DNA from 2 places in the Pseudomonas sp. DP-17 genome. Region 1 is predicted to be linked to the other one. Evidence: riboswitches for the same ligand, from Rfam matches in the RefSeq annotation. Region 1 holds a riboswitch; the other holds the start of a gene.
What was found. A riboswitch is a leader RNA that binds a small molecule or an ion and turns the genes downstream of it on or off. The one in region 1 is predicted to bind manganese.

Region 1 (3,400 bases):
CGCCGGTCCTGGCGGCGCGCTGCTGGCCTATGCGCTGATCGGCCTGATGGTGTTTTTCCTCATGACCAGCCTCGGCGAGCTGGCGGCGTACATTCCCGATTCCGGCTCTTTCTGTACCTATGGCAGCCGTTTCATCGACGATGGCTTCGGTTTCGCCATGGGCTGGAACTACTGGTACAACTGGGCGGTGACCATCGCCGCCGAATTGGTGGCCGCGCAGCTGGTGATGAAGTTCTGGTTCCCGGAAGTCTCGGGCATGGTCTGGAGCGCCGGTTTCCTCGGCATCATGTTCATGCTCAACTTCTTCTCGGTGAAGGGTTTTGGCGAGAGCGAATTCTGGTTCGCGCTGATCAAGGTGGTGGCCGTGGTGGTCTTCATCGGCATCGGCCTGGCCAGCATCATCGGCATCATGCATGGTATCGACAGTCCCGGCTTCAGCAACTTCACCACAGGGGATGCGCCCTTCGTCGGCGGCCTGCAGGCGATGATCGGGGTGGCAATGATCGCCGGCTTCTCCTTCCAGGGCACCGAGCTGATCGGCGTCGCCGCGGGCGAATCGGAGAATCCGCAAAAATCCATTCCCATCGCCATCCGCCAGGTGTTCTGGCGAATCCTGATGTTCTACATCCTGTCGATCTTCGTCATCGGCATGCTGATCCCCTACACCGATCCGAACCTGCTCAAGACCGACAGCAGCGACATCAGCACCTCGCCCTTCACCCTGCTGTTCGAGCGCGCGGGCCTGGCTGCCGCTGCCGGCGTAATGAACGCGGTGATCCTCTCGGCGATCCTCTCGGCGGGTAACTCGGGCATGTACGCCTCGACCCGGATGCTCTACACCATGGCCACCCAGGGCAAGGCGCCGCGCCTGTTCACCCAGGTGTCCGAAAGCGGCGTGCCGCGCTATGCCCTCTACGCCACCACGCTGATCGGCGCGCTGTGCTTCCTCACCAGCTTCATCGGCGACAAGACCGTCTACACCTGGCTGCTCAACGCCTCGGGCATGTGCGGCTTCATCGTCTGGCTGGGTATCGCCGTGTCGCACTACCGCTTCCGCAAAGGCTTCGTGCTGCAGGGCGGCAATCTCAACGACCTGCCCTACCGCGCCAAGTGGTTCCCCTTCGGCCCGCTTTTCGCCTTCTGCCTCTGCCTGGTCATCACCCTGGGGCAGAACTACCAGGCCTTCGTCGGCGATCACGTGGACTGGGCCGGCCTCGTTGCCACCTACATCACCATCCCGCTGTTCCTGGCGATCTGGCTGGGCTACCGCTTCAAGAACGGCACCCGCTTCGTCCGCTACGAGGACATGGACATCCGCCCCGCCCGCGATTGATCTGCCGCGCAGGCTTGCCCAAGTCCTGCGACTTGGGCAGAATGCGCCCCGTCCTAGGGGAGTAGTCTCCCGCGAGCGCCCTGCTCGCCCGGTACGCGTCAACACACTTGGTCCGCAGACCATGGCGCGTACGATCCAGGCCTGCAGTGTTCAGGCCGGGGTTTGACAAGACCTATGACACGAGCAACCTGACCCGGGGCGGGCAGGTGGCGCGTGTCATGGTGTTTAGTCGACCCGCCCCCTTTAGGAAGCCTGATGGAATCCCTCTTCGTCCCCACCCTGATCGTTGCCCTCGCGGAAATCGGCGACAAGACGCAACTGCTCGCGCTCGTTCTCGCCGCGCGTTTCCGCAAGCCCTGGCCGATCATCGCCGGGATCATCGCCGCCACTCTGGCCAACCATTTCGCCGCCGGCGCGGTGGGCAGCTGGGTCGCCTCGTTCTTCTCGGAAAGCACGCTGAGCTGGGTACTGGCCGTGTGCTTCCTGGCGGTAGCTGGCTGGACCTTGATTCCGGACAAGCTGGATGACGACGAAGAGGGCTCGCTGAAGAAGTTCGGCCCCTTCCTCACCACGCTGATCGCCTTCTTCCTCGCCGAGATGGGCGACAAGACCCAGGTCGCCACCGTGATGCTGGCCGCGCAGTACCCGCATTTCTGGCTGGTAGTCATCGGCACCACCCTGGGCATGCTGATCGCCAACGTGCCGGTGGTACTGGCCGGCAACTTCGCCGCCGAGCGCCTGCCGCTGAACCTGATTCGTCGCCTGGCCGCCGCCGCCTTCGCCATCCTCGGCCTGGCCGCGATCTACCATGCGCTGAAGCTCTCCGGGGTATTCTGACCGACAGCTTTTCGCGAGGAGGCCGGCGCGCCGGCCAATGCCTGTGTATCGCCCGCGATACACAGTGGCGCCTGAGCCTCCCATGACAAAGGACGTCGCCATGCCGGAAAAAGACCTGAAGCGAATCGCCCGCCACCACATCGACCTCGCCTGGAACAAGGGACACCTGGCGCTGGTGGAGCAGTTGCACAGCCCGGACTTCATCTACAAGAGTGCCTTCACCGCCCAGCCGCTGGACAATGCCGGCTACCGGACACTGGTGGAGGAAATCCGCAGTGGCATGGAGGACCTGGAAGTGGCAGTGGAAGAATGCATCCGCGAAGGCAACAAGGTCTTCACCTGGAGCACCCTGATGGGCAGCATCGCCCGTCCGGTGCTGGGGTATCCGGTCAGCGACCGCATCGTCAGCATCTCGGCCATGGGCTTCTGGGTATTCAACAGCCAGGATCAGGTGCAGGAGTTGTGCACGCTGTTCGACATGGAAAGTTTCCGCGCGCAGATGGGGCTGCCCAACCGGCCCTTCGCCGAGAAAGCACTGCCCTGACAAAAAAGCCCGGCATCTGCCGGGCTTTTTCTTTGGGTCCGCGCTCACGCACAACTGCCGACGTCTTTGTAGGATGGGTGGAGCGCAGCGATACCCATGCAATCCATGCGCGGCGCTGATGGGTATCGCTGTGCTCCACGCCATCCTACGAGTTGCCAATCAGAGGTAATCGTTGGCGTGGAACCAGGAAATGGCCCGCTCCAGTGTGTCCTCCAGCGGCACATGGGACTCGAAGCCCAGTTCCTCCCGTGCCTTGCGGCCATCGAGGAACTGCCCGCCGGCCATCACCTCGATGGCAGTGTCGTCCAGCAACGGCATCTTGCCGGTCAGGCGATAGCGCCAGCGGCCCAGCGTCGCCAGTGCGCGGGCACGGTGCAGCGGCATCGGGGTCGGCGCGGGCTTGCCCAGCAGCCTGGCGATGGTCGCGGTCAACGCGCCCATCTCGATGTTATGCCCGGTGAGCAGATAACGTTCCCCCACCCGGCCGCGCTCGAGCGCCGTCAACAGACCGCGCCCGGCCTCGGAAGCATCGATGACGTTCCGCCGGCCTGGTACGTAATGCAGCATCTCGTCGCGGCCGATGGCGGTGATCAGGCGCCCGGTAGTCGGGCCGATGTCCAGCTCGCCCAGGACCATGCCGGGAATCCCGATGACCACCGGCAGGCCGCCGCGGGCCTGCTCGCGAG
Region 2 (3,400 bases), on a different contig from region 1:
TGTCAGGCCAGGAATTTCAGCACGGCTTCGGCCACGGCCTCGGAGGAGGCGGGGTTCTGCCCGGTGATCAGGCCGCGGTCTACCTCGACGTGGCTCTGCCAGTCGGGGCCCTTGCTGTAGCGAGCGCCGTTGGCCTTGAGCATGTCCTGGACGAGGAAGGGCACCACGTCGGTAAGGCCAACAGCGTCTTCCTCGCTATTGGAGAAGCCGGTGACGTGCCGGCCCTGCACGAGCGGCTGGCCATCCAGGCCGCGCGGGTGGCGGAACACGGCCGGAGCGTGGCAGACAGCGGAGACGGTCTTGCCGCTGGAGTGGAAGGCCTCGATCAGCGCTACCGAGGTGCGGTCCTCGGCCAGGTCCCAGAGCGGGCCGTGGCCGCCGGGGTAGAACAACGCGTCGTAGTCGTCGGCTTTCACTTCGCTGAGCTTCACGGTGTTGGCCAGCGCGGCCTGGGCTTCGCTGTCCTGGCGGAAGCGCAGGGTGGCTGGGGTCTGGGCGCCTTCCTCGTCGCTCTTGGGGTCGAGCGGCGGCTGGCCGCCCTTGGGCGAGGCCAGGGTCAGGCTGGCGCCGGCATCCTTGAACACATAGTAGGGCGCGGCGAACTCCTCGAGCCAGAAGCCGGTTTTCTTGCCGGTGTTGCCGAGCTGGTCGTGGGAGGTCAGGACTACCAGGATTTTCATGCTCACTCCTTCGGCGTATCGCTAGTCGTGCGGCTGCCGCCGAAACGGCAGCCCGGACTGTCAGTGTAGGCAATGAGCCGACCGCGTCAGCGCGACAGGGTGATACCCAGATAGGCGGCGTACAGCACGCCGTTGAGCATGAGTACCCAGATGGGCAGGCCAGCGCCGCGCTGGGCGTTGATCCGCAGCCAGAGCGCAGCGCCGAGGGTGACGAGCACGCCAGTGAGGACCTCGATTCGCGGCTCCCAAGGCGTGAGCAAGATGCCGATGGCGGGCAGCAGGGTGCCCTGGAACACCATGGCGCCGCTGATATTGCCGAAGGCCAGGGTGTCCTTGCCGCGGCGCACCCAGAGGATGCTGTTGATCTTCTCCGGCAGTTCGGTGGCGATGGGGATGATCAGCAGCGACAGCAACAGGGCAGAGATGCCCAGGATGTGCGACAGGCCTTCCACGCCATGGATGAAGCCCTTGGCGCCCAGCACCAGCAGCGCCAGGCCCAGCAACAGTTGCAGCAGGATGCTGGCGAGGTTGGTCGGCAGGCCGATGCGCGACAGGTACATGCGGTGGTCGGCTTCGGTGCCGTGGCCGTCTTCCACCAGGCCTTGCGATGCGCGCAGGGTCAGTGTGATGTAGCCGATGTAGGTGAGCACCAGCAGCATGCTGAGGGCGATGCGTACGCCGCGCAGTTCGGCCGGCACGAACATGGCGATGGCGGCGAAGCTGAAGGCCACCAGGAAAAAGTTCAGGTCGCGCTGCAGGCCGGTACGCTCGGGACGGATGCGTCCGAGCAGGCCGCGCCCGCGCCAGGCGAAGCAGGCCATCAGGCAGGTGGACAGGGTGGAGAGCATCAGCGGTGCGCCGAGGATCGCGCCGACACCGACTTCCTCGTTGAGGTTGACGTTGCTGGTGCCGGCGAACAATGCCAGCAACGGGATCAGGGTTTCCGGAAGGGCGGTGCCGACGGCAGCGAACAGCGAACCGGTGACGCCTTCGGAAATTCCCAGGCGCTCGCCGAAGTGTTCCAGGGCGTTAGTGAAGAGTTCGGCGGCGATCAGGATCACCAGCAGCATGCCGAGCAGTTCGAGAAGGAAGGTCAGCATGCGCGCGGCTCCAGGCGGGTGGAGCGAAGAGTGGGGTGGTGAATCACGGTGAAGCTCCCGGCCGGTGTAGTACCCATGACCACGCATCTCCCCGGCCGTTGCGGAGATCCCGTGGTCAAAGGTCTTGCCAGGCTCAGCTGCTGGCGACGCCATGGCCTGTGGGCCAAGTGTGTTGACGTCGCCCCCGTTCACGAAACGGTCGGCTACTCCCCAATGACGCCGCGCATTCTAGCGGATTGGCCGGGCAGCTCAACCCGGGCGTCACCAGGTATCGATCAGTGGGCGCTTTTTCCCCTGGCGCGGAGCAGGCCTGGGCGTCGATGCCAGCCCGCGCAGCAGCCAGCGGCGGGTGTCGGCCGGGTCAATGACGTCGTCGATCTCCAGGTAGCTCGCCATGTTCAGCCCCTTGCCGTTGCGGTAGGCGGCGGCCACCAGCTTGTCGAAGAGCTTTTGCCGTTCCTGCACGTCCTCGATGGCGGCCAGCTCCTTGGCGTAGCCAAGCCGAATCGCTCCCTCCAATCCCATGGCGCCGAACTCGCCGCTGGGCCAGGCCACGGTGAACAGCGCGGCGTGGAAGCTTCCGGCGGCCATGGCCTGCGCGCCGAGGCCGTAGCCCTTGCGCAGGACCACCGTGAAGAAGGGCACGGTCAGGCTCGCGGCAGTGACGAACATCCGTGAGACGTGGCGCACGGTGCCGGTCTTCTCTGCTTGCGGGCCGACCATGAAGCCGGGGGTGTCGCACAGCGAGATGATCGGCAGATCGAAGGCATCGCACAGTTGCATGAAGCGCGCGGCCTTGTCGCCCGCCTCGGCGTCGATGGCGCCTCCCAAATGCATGGGGTTGTTGGCAATCAGGCCGAAGGGCTTGCCCTCGATACGCACCAGCGCGGTGACCATGCCGGCGGCGAAATGCCGGCGCAGCTCCAGCACCGAACCGCTGTCGGCCAGTTGCTCGATGACCTGGCGGATGTCGTAGACGCGCAGGCGGTTCTCCGGCACCGCGTGGCGCAGCAGGCGCTGGTCGGCGCACTGCCAGTCTGGAGTGTCGCCCTGGAAATAGGCGAGGTACTGGCGGGCGATGCGGGTGGCTTCAGCCTCGTCTTCCACCAGGACGTCGATTACGCCGTTGGCGCTCTGTACGTCGCTGGGGCCGACTTCCTCGGGGGCGAACCTGCCCAGGCCGCCGCCCTCGATCATTGCCGGGCCGGCCATACCCAAGCTGGTATCGCGGGTGGCGATGATCACGTCGCAGCAGCCCAGCAGCGCCGCGTTGCCGGCGAAGCAGCGGCCGGAGACCACGCCCACCAGCGGCACCAGTCCGGAGAGTCGCGCCAGGCCGACGAAGCTCATGTTGTCCAGTCCCGCCACGCCGACGAAATCGGTGTCGCCCGGACGCCCGCCGCCACCTTCCGCGTAGAGCACCAATGGGATGCGCCATTGCTCGGCGAGGTGCAGCATGCGGTCGGTCTTCTTGTGGTTCATCACGCCCTGGGTACCGGCAAACACCGTGTAGTCGTAGGCCAGCACGAGGCAGCGCGCCTTGTCGTCGCCGAACTGCGCAGCGTTGATGCTGCCCAGGCCGCTGACCAGGCCGTCGGCGGGGCTGCTGGCGATCAGTTC

Region 2: another riboswitch for manganese. It lies ahead of MJ122_RS20695 (sodium:calcium antiporter); the one in region 1 lies ahead of MJ122_RS05050 (TMEM165/GDT1 family protein).

What each region holds. Positions count from the first base shown of each region.
Region 1 is NZ_JAKSXG010000001.1:1,075,257-1,078,656, forward strand. It holds gene MJ122_RS05045 (amino acid permease) at 1-1,333, shown strand, start outside; yybP-ykoY riboswitch at 1,378-1,582, shown strand; gene MJ122_RS05050 (TMEM165/GDT1 family protein) at 1,589-2,170, shown strand; gene MJ122_RS05055 (ketosteroid isomerase-related protein) at 2,271-2,714, shown strand; gene MJ122_RS05060 (NAD-dependent epimerase/dehydratase family protein) at 2,874-3,400, opposite strand, start outside.
Region 2 is NZ_JAKSXG010000013.1:91,259-94,658, reverse strand. It holds gene MJ122_RS20700 (type 1 glutamine amidotransferase domain-containing protein) at 3-680, opposite strand; gene MJ122_RS20695 (sodium:calcium antiporter) at 767-1,780, opposite strand; yybP-ykoY riboswitch at 1,833-2,004, opposite strand; gene MJ122_RS20690 (carboxyl transferase domain-containing protein) at 2,042-3,400, opposite strand, start outside.